Regions from separate parts of the Agrobacterium sp. NPDC090273 genome, predicted to be linked through region 2. Evidence: riboswitches for the same ligand, from Rfam matches in the RefSeq annotation. Region 2 holds a riboswitch; each other region holds the start of a gene.
What was found. Region 2 has a riboswitch for thiamine pyrophosphate ahead of thiB (thiamine ABC transporter substrate binding subunit). Riboswitches for the same ligand answer to the same signal wherever they lie in the genome.

Region 1: linked by a shared signal. The riboswitch ahead of thiC (phosphomethylpyrimidine synthase ThiC) and the one ahead of thiB (thiamine ABC transporter substrate binding subunit) in region 2 are both predicted to bind thiamine pyrophosphate.
Region 3: linked by a shared signal. The riboswitch ahead of ACIQT8_RS17750 (ABC transporter permease) and the one ahead of thiB (thiamine ABC transporter substrate binding subunit) in region 2 are both predicted to bind thiamine pyrophosphate.

What each region holds. Positions count from the first base shown of each region.
Region 1 covers NZ_JBIVYN010000007.1:22,350-26,541, reverse strand. The annotation lists gene ACIQT8_RS18525 (acyl-CoA dehydrogenase family protein) at 1-921, opposite strand, end outside; gene ACIQT8_RS18520 (acyl carrier protein) at 921-1,172, opposite strand; TPP riboswitch at 1,354-1,464, shown strand; gene thiC (phosphomethylpyrimidine synthase ThiC) at 1,560-3,380, shown strand; gene thiO (glycine oxidase ThiO) at 3,382-4,192, shown strand, end outside.
Region 2 covers NZ_JBIVYN010000007.1:178,153-182,344, forward strand. The annotation lists gene thiP (thiamine/thiamine pyrophosphate ABC transporter permease ThiP) at 1-500, opposite strand, end outside; gene thiB (thiamine ABC transporter substrate binding subunit) at 520-1,533, opposite strand; TPP riboswitch at 1,572-1,683, opposite strand; gene ACIQT8_RS19220 (VOC family protein) at 1,730-2,122, opposite strand; gene ACIQT8_RS19225 (ABC-F family ATP-binding cassette domain-containing protein) at 2,215-4,041, opposite strand; gene ACIQT8_RS19230 (thiamine diphosphokinase) at 4,046-4,192, opposite strand, start outside.
Region 3 covers NZ_JBIVYN010000006.1:277,761-281,952, reverse strand. The annotation lists gene ACIQT8_RS17755 (alpha-glucosidase) at 1-1,771, shown strand, start outside; TPP riboswitch at 1,808-1,910, shown strand; gene ACIQT8_RS17750 (ABC transporter permease) at 2,041-2,826, shown strand; gene ACIQT8_RS17745 (ABC transporter substrate-binding protein) at 2,823-3,767, shown strand; gene ACIQT8_RS17740 (hydroxyethylthiazole kinase) at 3,779-4,192, shown strand, end outside.

The sequences.
Region 1 (4,192 bases), 160 kb from region 2:
ATCGCTCTTGGTATCATTGTAGGCCTTGATGCCAGCGATGATGTTGGATTTCACCACCTGCAGCTTGGTCGAGACTTCGGCAAGACGGATGGCGCCTGGTGGTGCGGTGCCTGGCGATTTGCGTGCCGCAGCGCGTACGAAAGATTGCGCTCTCAAGACAGCGTCAGAAGCGATACCGTACCAGACCGCGCTCCACAGCAGATGCGATGTTGCAAGCATCGATTGTGCAGCGATCTCGGCAAATGGTTTCGGAAAAATCTGGGTGGCCGGCGCCTTGCCGCGAAACAGGAAGCCGTCGGAGCAGGTGCCGCGCATGCCGAGCGTGTCCCATACGTGGGTCTTCTCGAGCGTATACTGGTCTTTCAGGAAAACCGTCATCACCTGATCGGTGGGTGCGGCGTCAGAATGCGAGCGCGAGGTGATCAAAATGGCGTCGGCGTCGCTACCGTAGGAAATGACGGTGGCGTCCTTTTCCAGCTGGCAGATATCGTCCTGGATATCGATTGCGCAGATGGAGTTGCGGAGATTACCGCCGATGCCGCCTTCCGTCGTCGCCGATCCGAGCAGGAGTTGTTCGCCCGCAACACGGCGCATGAAAGCCGCGTGCCAGTCGCTTTGTTCGCCGTGCTCAACGAGGCTCGACAGTTTGATATGATGCATGGCGAAAATCATCGCCGTTGCCGAGCATGCCTGTCCCAGGCGGACGCAGATATCAGCGATCGCCTGCAGGGAGGCAGCTTCGCCGCCAAGGTTTTCAGGAATTTGAATTCCCAGCAGCCGTTCGTGCCGCAGTGCTGCTACGGCCTCATGGGGAAACCGGCCGGCAGCATCGACATCATCGGCATGTTTTGCGGCAATCGCCGCGACTTTGCCCGCACGCGCGGACAGAGCTTCATCTATCGGCGCCACGGTGACGTTCATCAGGCGGCCTCTTTTCCGTCGAGGATGAGCTTGACCGTTTCTTCGATCGCCTTGATGCTCGCAAAGGATTTGCGGTTGAGAAGATTGTCGGGGAACTCGATATCGAATGCCTCTTCGATGCCGAGCATCAGTTGTACTGACGCAAAAGACGAAAGCCCCGCCGCGTAAAGATCAGCCTCATCGGCGATCGTTTCGACAGGGGTGGGAAGCTGGCCGAACTTTGCCAGTATTTCACGAATAGTCGCGTTCATTTGGACGTGTCTCCCATGAAGTCATATTAGACGCTTTGAATGTTATGGTTACATTCCAAACGATAACATTCAACTAAACCGTTAGGTTAACTGCAACTAACAGCAGCATGCGACAAACAGTCGATGCTGCCAAGTGTCGATATCGCTCCTTGACAAAAGCGGGGATGTGCATTTTCTTTCGGTCATTCACCAGGGGTGTCCCGCAAGGGGCTGAGATTCTGCTGTTATGCGCAGTGACCCGTTGAACCTGATCCAGTTCATACTGGCGTAGGGACGGTGCAAAGACCAAAGGGTTTGCTGACGCTTGACGTTCATGCAGCACCTTGCGGTATTTTCCATCATTCCGGCTCGAACTGGGTCTCCACTGTCAAACTTTGGAGCCTCAAGATGAATATCGTTGCCAAGACTACCCCGCCCGTCGTCACCACCGGGCCGCTGCCTGCCTCCACGAAAGTCTACAGGCAAGGCGTCCTGCATCCGGAAATTCGCGTGCCTATGCGCGAGATTGCGGTCCATCCGACAGCGGGCGAACCGCCAGTAACAGTCTATGATTCCTCCGGCCTCTACACCGACCCTTCCCACATCGCCGCCATTGAGCGTGGCCTTCCACGCCAGCGTCGCGACTGGACGCTGGCCGGAGGTGATGTCGAGGCTTACGACGGACGTCACGTCAAACCGGAGGACAACGGTTTTGCGACTGGCACCCGCCTGACGCCTGAATTTCCGTTACGCTATCAACCGCTCAGGGCCAAAGACGGCAAGGCCGTCACCCAGCTTGCCTATGCTCGGGCCGGTATCATCACGCCGGAAATGGAGTTCATCGCCATCCGGGAAAACCTTGGGCGTGAGGCGGCCAGGGAAAAGCTTGTGCGTGACGGCGAGAGTTTCGGCGCGCATGTTCCTGATCACGTCAGTGCGGAATTCGTTCGTCAGGAGGTGGCTGCGGGCCGGGCGATCATCCCCGCCAACATCAATCATCCCGAACTGGAGCCGATGATCATCGGCCGCAATTTCCTGGTGAAGATCAACGCCAATATCGGCAATTCGGCCGTTACGTCCTCGATGGCGGAAGAGGTCGAAAAAATGGTCTGGGCGATCCGTTGGGGCGCCGACACCGTTATGGATCTTTCAACGGGTCGCAACATTCACAATATCCGAGAGTGGATCATCCGCAATTCGCCGGTGCCGATTGGCACTGTGCCGCTCTATCAGGCGCTGGAAAAGGTGAATGGCATTGCCGAAGACCTGACCTGGGAGGTCTTCCGCGATACGCTGATCGAGCAGGCGGAGCAGGGCGTAGACTACTTCACAATCCATGCCGGCGTCCGGCTGCATTACATTCCGCTCACCGTCAACCGCGTTACCGGTATCGTGTCGCGTGGCGGTTCGATCATGGCCAAGTGGTGTCTGCATCATCACAAGGAGAGTTTCCTCTACGAACACTTCGAGGAAATCGGCGACATCTGCCGCGCCTACGATGTTTCTTTCTCACTCGGCGACGGTCTGCGTCCGGGGTCAATTGCCGATGCCAATGATGCGGCGCAATTTGCCGAACTGGAAACGCTGGGTGAGTTGACCAAAATCGCCTGGGCCAAGGATTGCCAGGTGATGATCGAAGGCCCTGGTCATGTGCCAATGCACAAGATCAAGGAGAACATGGACAAGCAGCTTGAAGTCTGCGGCGAGGCACCGTTCTACACGCTCGGGCCGCTGACGACGGATATTGCTCCGGGTTATGACCACATTACGTCTGGTATCGGCGCTGCGATGATCGGCTGGTTCGGCACGGCAATGCTTTGTTATGTGACACCGAAAGAACATCTCGGTCTGCCTGATCGCAATGACGTCAAGGTGGGTGTCATTACCTACAAGATTGCCGCCCACGCAGCCGATCTCGCCAAGGGACACCCGGCTGCGCAGGTGCGTGACGATGCGTTGTCGCGCGCCCGTTTCGAGTTCCGTTGGGAAGATCAGTTCAATCTTTCGCTCGATCCCGACACGGCGCGTTCCTTCCATGATGAAACGCTGCCGAAGGAGGCGCACAAGGTCGCGCATTTCTGCTCGATGTGTGGTCCCAAATTCTGCTCCATGCGGATTTCGCATGACATCCGCGCCGAGGCGCAGAAGGAAGGACTGGAAGCAATGGCGGCCAGGTTCCAGGAGGGTGGGGAGCTCTATCTGCCTGTCGATCCTTCGACTGGCGCTTAGCATGCGTATCCTGATCAAGGGAACGGGCGTCGCGGGTTTAACCGCGGCGTTCGAACTGGCTTTGGCGGGTGCTTCGGTCGAGGTTGCGGATGCCGCTGCCGAACCGTTTCGCGGCGCTTCCTGGTATGCAGGCGGAATGCTGGCCCCCTGGTGTGAACGCGAGAGTGCAGAAGAGGCTGTACTAACGCTTGGTCAGTCTGCACTGGACTGGTGGGAGCGGGCCACCCCCGGCCTCGTTTTCCGCAATGGCACGCTTGTTGTTGCGCCGGCGCGCGATCGCGCCGAGCTTTCGCGTTTTGCCTCCAGAACCAGTGGCTACAGATGGCTGGATGAGGATGGGATTGCAGCTCTCGAGCCCGATCTTTCGGGGCGTTTCCGTTTCGGGCTGTATTTTCCGGAAGAAGGCCATCTCGATCCGCGCCTTGCGCTGAAAGCTCTTCATGCGCGCCTTCAGGGCATGGGTGTCGCCTTCCATCTGGGCATGGGCCAGCTGGAGGAAAATACGTTCGACCGTGTGGTCGATTGTGTCGGCCATGCGGGGGTTGGTCGGCTTCCCCGGCTTCGCGGTGTTCGTGGCGAAATGCTTTATCTCGCCACACAGGATGTTTCGCTGGCCCGCCCTGTCCGCCTGCTGCATCCGCGTATCCCGCTTTACATTGTGCCGCGTGAAGGCGGGCGCTTCATGGTCGGGGCAACGATGATTGAATCCGAGCATACCGGACCGATCTCGGTCCGCTCGACGATGGAATTCCTCAATGCTGCCTACACCATTCATCCGGCTTTCGCCGAAGCGGAGATACTCGAAACAGGCA
Region 2 (4,192 bases):
TATTCTGCGGGCACGCGCTCCAGCCCCGCCAGCATCAACCGAACGGCCAACGGCAGATTGAAAAAAACATGCGCAACGAGAATGCCAGAGAGGCCGTAGATGCTGAATGGCTGCTCTTTGCCGAGTGACAAAAGCGCGGTGTTCAGCGCACCTTGCCTGCCCCAGATCGCGATGATCCCGAAGGCCCCGACAATTGCTGGCAGACCCATCGGAACCGCCAGTAGCCTGATTATCCAGATACGGCCGGGAAAACGTCTTTGCCGGGCCAGCGCCAGCGCCACCGGCAGACCCAGAATGATGGAAATAAGGGTGGACAGCGTAGCCTGATAAAGCGTGAAACGGAGGATGCGCAGCGTATAGGCATCCAGAATTCCCGAAGCCGACGTTCCAGCATCAAACGAAAGCAGCGCGACGACGGCAAGCGCCATGAACAGAAAAACGGCGGTAAACGCCGCCGTTCCTCCAATCATCGACCATCTGTAGTCGCGACGCAGCATCATCTGTTCGCCTGAACTTCCCTTAATTGACGCTCATGGCCGCAAGCCACTCATCGATCCAGGCCTTGCGATTTTTCGCCACCTCGGCAGAGTCCATCAGAAAGGTCTTTTCCGGCTGCACCAATTTGGAAAAAGCTTCCGGCAACGGCTTCGAAGTAGCGGAAACTGGCATCATCCAGTTGTTTTCCGGAATGGCGTCCTGAAAACCCGGCGTCAGAGTGAAGGCAAGGAACTGTTTGGCAAGCTCCTTCTCCGGCGCGTTTTTCAGGAGGCCTGAAACCTCGATCTGGATATAATGCCCTTCAGAAAACGCTGCGGCCTGATAACGATCGGTGTTCTCCGAAACCATGTGATAGGCGGGCGACGTGGTGTAGGAGAGCACCATCGGCACTTCGCCCTTGGTAAAGAGGCCGTAGGATTCCGACCAGCCCGGCGTCACCGTCAAAACGCGGTTCTTCAGTTTTGCCCAGGCCTCCGGCGCCTTGTCGCCATAGACCGACTTGACCCAGAGCAGCAGACCGAGGCCCGGCGTCGAGGTGCGCGGGTCCTGGATCGCGATCTTTTGCGACGGATCGCCGTCAACCAGATCCTTCAGGCTTTTGGGCGGGTTCTTGATGGTCTGCGTATCATAGATAACGGCAAAATGGCCGTAGTCATATGGCACGAAAACATCGTCCTTGTAGCCGCCCGGTACTTTCGCCGTGGACACATCAATGTCGCTTGCCTCGAACAGGCCGGTCTGTTTGGCTTCCGCCACGAGATTGGTGTCGAGGCCGACCACAACGTCAGCCTTCGAGCCAGCGCCTTCCAGTTTCAGGCGGTTGAGCAGCGCCACACCATCAGCAACCCCGACGAAATTGACCGTGCAGTTGCAGATTTTTTCGAAAGCCTCTTTCACCTTGGGGCCTGGACCCCATTCTGAAACGAAACTCTCATAGGTGTAGACAGTCAATGTCTTTTTCTCTTGCGCCGCGGCAACACCCGGCAACAGCAGAGATACGGCAACAATGGAGTTCAGCAAGAAACGACGACGCACGCGCACCTCCTAAAAAACGAAAAGGGGATCAGGCGCTTGCGTGAAAGCTGTCTAATCCCTACGCCGGTATGAACCGGATCAGGTTCTTCGGGTTGGCGAACCTCTCAGCCTTGTCTCCAGAAAGAAGACAAGACACCCCGTTAGATCAAAGCAAGGATGTAAACCTGCCGCTGTCGCTTGGCAAGACGGCCTGTTATCAGGCCTGCTCCGTCATATGCACGAGTTCCCAGACATGGCCGTCAGGGTCCTGAAAGCTGCCGGCATACATGAAGCCATGATCCTGAACCGGCTTCCATCTGCTGCCACCCGAGGAAAGTGCCGCCGTAATCGTACGGTCGATCTCCTCACGGCTCCCTGCCGAAAGGCAGGTCAGCACCTCTGTACTGCTCGTCGCATCACAAATATCGCCATTGATGAAATCCCGAAAACGCTCTTCCTGCAAAAGCATCACGAAGATGTTCTGCTCGACAATCATGCAGAGCGTACGATCGTCAGAATATTCCGGATTGAAGCTGAACCCGAGCGCCGTAAAAAATGCTCGCGATCTCTCGATATCCTTGACGGGCAGGTTGACGAAAATCATCCGCATGGTCCGAACTCCTCCATTGGACTCACAGGAAAAGCCAATTTGCTTCCCCTGTCAAAGTCAGAGCAGACGAAACCGTTCCCGGAATTCCGCTTTTATCCTTCAAGCTCTTCGCGCAGCATCTCCAGCTCCAGCCACTCTTCTTCCATGGCTTCCAGCTTTTCGCGCAGCTTGGTCATTTCCTCCGCCAGCTTGTTGAAGGCGGCCGGGTCTTTGGTGAACAGGTTGGGATCGGCCATGCGCTCTTCGCGCCTGGCGATTTCGCCCTGCGCTTTCTCCATTTCCTTCGGCAGATTTTCCAGCGCGAACTTCTGTTTGAAAGAGAGCTTTGCCTTGCCCTTTGCAGGTTCCGCAGACGAAGAGGCAGACGATGTGCTCTTTGCCTTTTCCTGCTTTTCCGCTTTCCGTTTTTCCTCGGCAGCACCTTTTCGCTGCGCCATCATATCGGAATAGCCACCGGCATATTCGATCCAGCGGCCATCCGGCGCATCGGGATTTGCCGGTGCGATGGTGGAGGTGACGGTACGATCGAGAAAATCACGATCGTGGCTGACAAGAATGACCGTCCCGGAGAACCCGGCGACGATTTCCTGAAGAAGATCGAGCGTTTCGATATCGAGGTCGTTGGTCGGCTCGTCGAGGATCAACAGGTTGGTCGGACGCGCGAGAATGCGCGCCAGAATGAGGCGGGCGCGTTCACCACCCGAGAGGTTACGGATCGGCGTACGGGCCTGTTCCGGCTGAAACAGGAAATCCTTCATATAGCCCGTCACATGCTTCAGCTCACCGTTGACGATCAGGTTGTCACCGCGGCCGTCCGTAAGATAATAGGCGAGAGTGTCTTCCGGGTTCAAATCCTCGCGCTTCTGATCGAGCGTCGCAATCTCCAGATTGGTGCCGAGCTTGACCGTTCCGCCATCAGGCGCAAGCTGCCCCGTCAACATCTTGAGGAGCGTCGTCTTGCCTGCGCCGTTCGGCCCGACCAGGCCGATACAGTCACCACGATGCACACGCAGTGAAAAGGGTGCGACGATGGTGCGTTCGCCATAGGACTTGGTGATGGCGTCCGCTTCGATCACCAGCTTGCCGGATTCACGCCCTTCGGTCACCGTTGCCTGGACTGAGCCCTGCGGCCCTTTGTGCCCGCGATAGGACGCGCGCATGGCCTGCAATTCACCGACGCGACGCATGTTGCGCTTGCGCCGTGCTGTCACGCCATACCGCATCCAGTGCTCTTCGCGCTCGATGGCCTTGCCGAGCTTGTGCTGCTCGAGTTCTTCTTCTTCCAGAACCTTGTCGCGCCATTCCTCGAAATGCGCAAAACCGCGATTGAGGCGCCGAGACTGGCCGCGATCCAGCCAGACAGTGGCATTGGACACCTTTTCGAGAAAACGGCGGTCGTGCGAAATCAGTACCAGTGCACTTCGCGTCTGCTGCAGCTCGTCTTCCAGCCATTCAATCGTCGGCAGGTCCAGATGGTTGGTCGGCTCGTCCAGCATCAAAATATCCGGCTGAGGCGCCATGACACGCGCGAGCGCCGCACGACGCGCTTCACCGCCGGAAAGGTTTTGTGGATGCTCCTGTCCCGTCAGGCCGAGATGTTCGAGAATGTAGGTGACGCGATAAGGGTCGTCGCCCGGCCCGAGCCCCGACTCGGCATAAGCCTGAACCGTATCATAGCCGTCGAAATCAGGTGCCTGTTCCAGATAACGGATGGTGGCGGAGGGATGACGGAAAACCTCACCTGATTGCGCTTCGACCAGGCCGGCGGCAATTTTCATCAACGTCGATTTGCCCGAACCGTTGCGCCCGACAAGGCAGATACGATCACCCGGCTCCACCTGCAGGTTTGCACCGTCAAGCAACGGCGTCACGCCAAAGGTGAGTTTGATATCGTCGAGTTTAAGAATTGGGGGTGCCAAGGTGTCAGGCTCCGGTCAGATCATAGGGTCGGGCAAGCACGATAGCTTTTCCGCTTTTCAGCGAAAAATGCGCCGTACCGCCATTTGCGACGTTGGAAATAGTGCGGGATGAACCGAAAGCAAGCGCGAACTCCGTTAGCGGATAGCGCAC
Region 3 (4,192 bases), on a different contig from region 2:
ACAGCCGCCGCGATTGCAATTGACGCTGGATGGCAACACCCTTCGCTTTACGGCACTTGACGAAAGCATCAATCGCCTCTGGCTGCGGACCGTTGCAGAGACTGACGAGCATGTGTGGGGTGGTGGCGAGCAAATGTCCTACTTCGACATGCGTGGCCGGCGTTTTCCGCTCTGGACCTCCGAACCGGGCGTCGGTCGCGACAAGACGACAGAGATCACATTCAAGTCTGACGTCAGTGGCAAGGCAGGGGGTGACTATTACAACACCAATTACCCCCAACCGACCTACCTCTCGTCTCGCAGATACGCCCTCCACATAGAGACCAGCGCATATTCCGCCTTCGATTTCCGGAGCGATGATTTTCACGAGCTGGAGATCTGGGCAATTCCGGAAAAGATCGAGTTTTTCTCAGCCGATAGCTTTGCCGATATCGTCTCGATGCTCTCTTCGCGTTTCGGTCGCCAGCCCGAACTGCCGGAATGGGTTTATAACGGCGCGATCATTGGCTTGAAGGACGGCGTGAATTCCCTTGCGCGGCTGGAAAAAATCATGGCTGCCGGCACCAAGGTTTCCGGCCTATGGTGCGAGGATTGGGTTGGCCTTCGTCAGACGTCGTTCGGTGCGCGCCTGTTCTGGGACTGGCAGGCCAATGAGACACGCTATCCGCATCTGCGCCAGAAGATCGCCGAACTTGCCGATCAAGGCATTCGTTTCCTCGGCTACGTCAACCCCTACCTTTGCGTTGATGGCCCACTGTTTCCGATTGCTGAAAAAGCCGGTTACTTCGCAACCGACAAGGACGGAAAGACTGCACTGGTCGATTTTGGTGAGTTCGACTGCGGCGTTGTCGATTTCACCAATGCGGATGCAGCAATCTGGTTTGCCGAAGAAATCATCGGCAAGAATATGCTCGACTTCGGTCTGTCCGGCTGGATGGCGGATTTCGGCGAATACCTGCCGATCGACATTCACCTGGCCAACGGCGTGGATGCAAAACTGATGCATAATGCCTGGCCAACTCTCTGGGCCGAGGTTAATGCCAGAGCTGTTGAAAGTCGCGGCAAGACCGGTGAGACACTGTTTTTTATGCGAGCAGGCTTCACCGGGGTTCAGGCACACTGCCCGCTTCTGTGGGGCGGAGATCAATCGGTCGATTTTTCTCGACACGATGGCCTTGTCACGGTCATGTCAGGGGCGCTTTCCTCCGGCCTGCTTGGCAACGCCTATCACCATTCCGACATTGGTGGCTACACCAGTCTGTTCGGCAATGTGAGGACACCGGAGCTGATCATGCGCTGGGCGGAAATGGCTGCTTTTACGTCCGTCATGAGAACCCATGAAGGCAACAGACCCCGTGACAACATTCAAATTGACCAGGACGATGAGGTCCTGGAGCACTTTGCAAGGATGACGGCGATCTACGTTGCACTTGCACCGTATTTGAAATCCCTTTCGTCGGAGGCAGCACAGACCGGCCTGCCAGTTCAGCGTCCGCTTTTCCTGCACTTTGAGAGCGATCGACAAACCTATGCCATCCAGGACAGCTATCTCTATGGTGCAGACCTGCTCGTCGCTCCGGTATGGAAAGCAGGTGAAAATGTCCGATCTCTATACCTGCCAGGCAATATTGACTGGGTGCACCTTTGGAGCGGTGAGCGTTATGCGGGCGGCCAGAATGTCACAGTAGATGCCCCACTCGGCACGCCAGCAGTTTTCTATCGCGCCGGAAGTGCATTCAGCTCGATTTTCAAAGCCGTACAAACGATCTGAGCCGTTGACAGAAAGCTAAAAAAGCGACAGTTTCCGACCCATTCCGAGGGGAGCACCGAACGGTGCTGAGATGGCGATGAGCCGGACCCTTGAACCTGATCCGGGTCATACCGGCGTAGGAACGGAAACTGTCGCCTTACAATGGGACACTCTTTCTCTTCTCCGCTCTGCCTGGGTCTCCGTGATTGTCATGTCTGGAGATCGATTGATGATGTTGCATTACCGTTTGCTTGTCACGCGACACCTTAGATCCGTTTGCCGCTAGTCACATGCGAGCCGCTCATGCGTTGCACGGCGTGCTGATCCTGCTGATTGTATGGCAGGCAGGCACATGGCTGTTTTCGCCTCCCCGCTACATATTGCCGACGCCATTCGACGTCTTGAGCGTTTTCATTCGCCAGTCCGGCTTCCTATTCAGTCAGGCCGGGGTGACCTTGGCGGAGATGGCTATTGGCCTTGCATTGGGCATTGCCAGCGGGATTGCCGTGGCATTCTTCATCGCCGCCATGCCACGTTTGGGACGCCTTGTGTGGCCAATGGTGATTGTCCTTCAAGCGTTTCCGGTATTCGTCCTTGCTCCGATCCTTGTCCTCTGGTTCGGCTTCGGCATGGCCTCGAAGGTTGCCATGACCGCAATGATCATCTTCTTTCCTGTCGCATCCGCATTCAGCGATGGTCTCAGCAGAACCGATCGCGACATCCTGGATGCTGCCTCCCTGACCCAGGCAAGCGATTGGCAGATCCTCACCATGTTGAGGGTACCCTTGGCTTTTCCATCGCTCGTTTCCGGGTTGGGCGTTGCTGCGCCACTTGCTCCGCTTGGCGCGATCATCGGCGAGTGGGTCGGAGCGTCGTCTGGCCTTGGCTTCGTTATGATCCAGTCAAACGCCCGGATGCAAACAGACGTCATGTTTGCCGCGATGGCAATTCTGGCAGTGATTGCGGTGCTGCTTCGTCTGATTGTCGACCAAGCCACCAAGGGCTTCGCTCCCTGGGCGCACGAAGTCAAAAAACCTATTTATTCTAGAAACTTGCGGAGGAAATCCGAACCATGAAAAGAATTTTTTTGCCCCTCCTTTTTGCCGCAGCAAGTTTGCTTGTGCCGGCCCAGTCGCAAGCGGCTGACAAGCTGACGGTTCTCCTTGAGTGGTTCGTAAATCCCGATCACGCTCCAATGGTAATCGCGACGGAACGCGGACTATTTGCAGATGCAGGGCTTGAGGTTGAGCTGATCCCGCCTGCCGACCCGTCTGCCGTACCGCGTCTCGTTTCGGCAAAACAAGCCGATATCGGTGTTCATTACCAACCGAACCTTTATCTCGATCATGACGCAGGGCTGCCCATTGTCCGCTTTGGAACGCTCGTCGAAACACCGCTGAACACGATCACGGTGCTGGCCGATGGGCCGATCAAGAGCCTGAAGGATCTGAAGGGCAAAAAGGTCGGCTTCTCGGTCTCTGGCTTCGAAGATGCTATGCTGAAGCGCATGCTAGAGAAAGACGGACTGAAAAAAGACGACGTTGAACTCATTAATGTGAATTTCTCGCTCTCCCCGTCCCTGATTGCTGGCAAGGTCGACGCCACGCTCGGCGGTTTCCGCAACTTCGAGCTGACCCAGATGAAGCTTGAGGGCCATGAGGGCCGTTCGTTTTTCCCGGAGGAACACGGTGTTCCAGCTTACGACGAACTGATCTTCGTCGCACACCGTGACACCGCCTCAGATGGCCGCCTGCCACGTTTCCTCGACGCAGTTGAGCAGGCTTCCATCTTCATCACCAACCACCCGCAAGAATCGTGGCAACTTTTCATCAAGGCCTATCCGAACCTTGATGACGAACTGAACAAGTCCGCATTTTTCGATACATTGCCGCGTTTTGCCAAACGCCCGGCCGCGCTCGACACCAAACGTTACGCCAAATTTGGCGCATTCATGCAGGAGATGCAGCTGATCAAAAAGGCACCTGCAGTCAGTGACATCGCAGTGGAACTGGAATGATGACGACATCCGTGGCAGAAACAATACCGACAGCCGCGAAAGCGGCCGAGGTTCTCGAAACCGTCAGGCGGATGCGCCCCCGTGTGCATTGCCTGATGAATACGGTGGTTCAGAAATTCACGGCGGATGGCATCACAGTCGTCGGCGGAATTCCATCGATGACCACGTCGCTCGAGGAGATCGAGAGCTTCGTTATCAAGGCGGATGCCTTAACGATCAATCTCGGTACTCTCGATGCGGAGCGCCGTAAAGTTATCAGACTGGCCGTCGATATAGCCAATGCTGAAGGAAAGCCGTGGATCATCGATCCCGTTCATTGCGACTACTCCCCCTCCAGATTGGCCTTCGCCCACGAACTGATTGCACTCGGGCCGACCATCGTGCGTGGCAATCACGCCGAAATGAGCCTTATCGGCGATCTACCT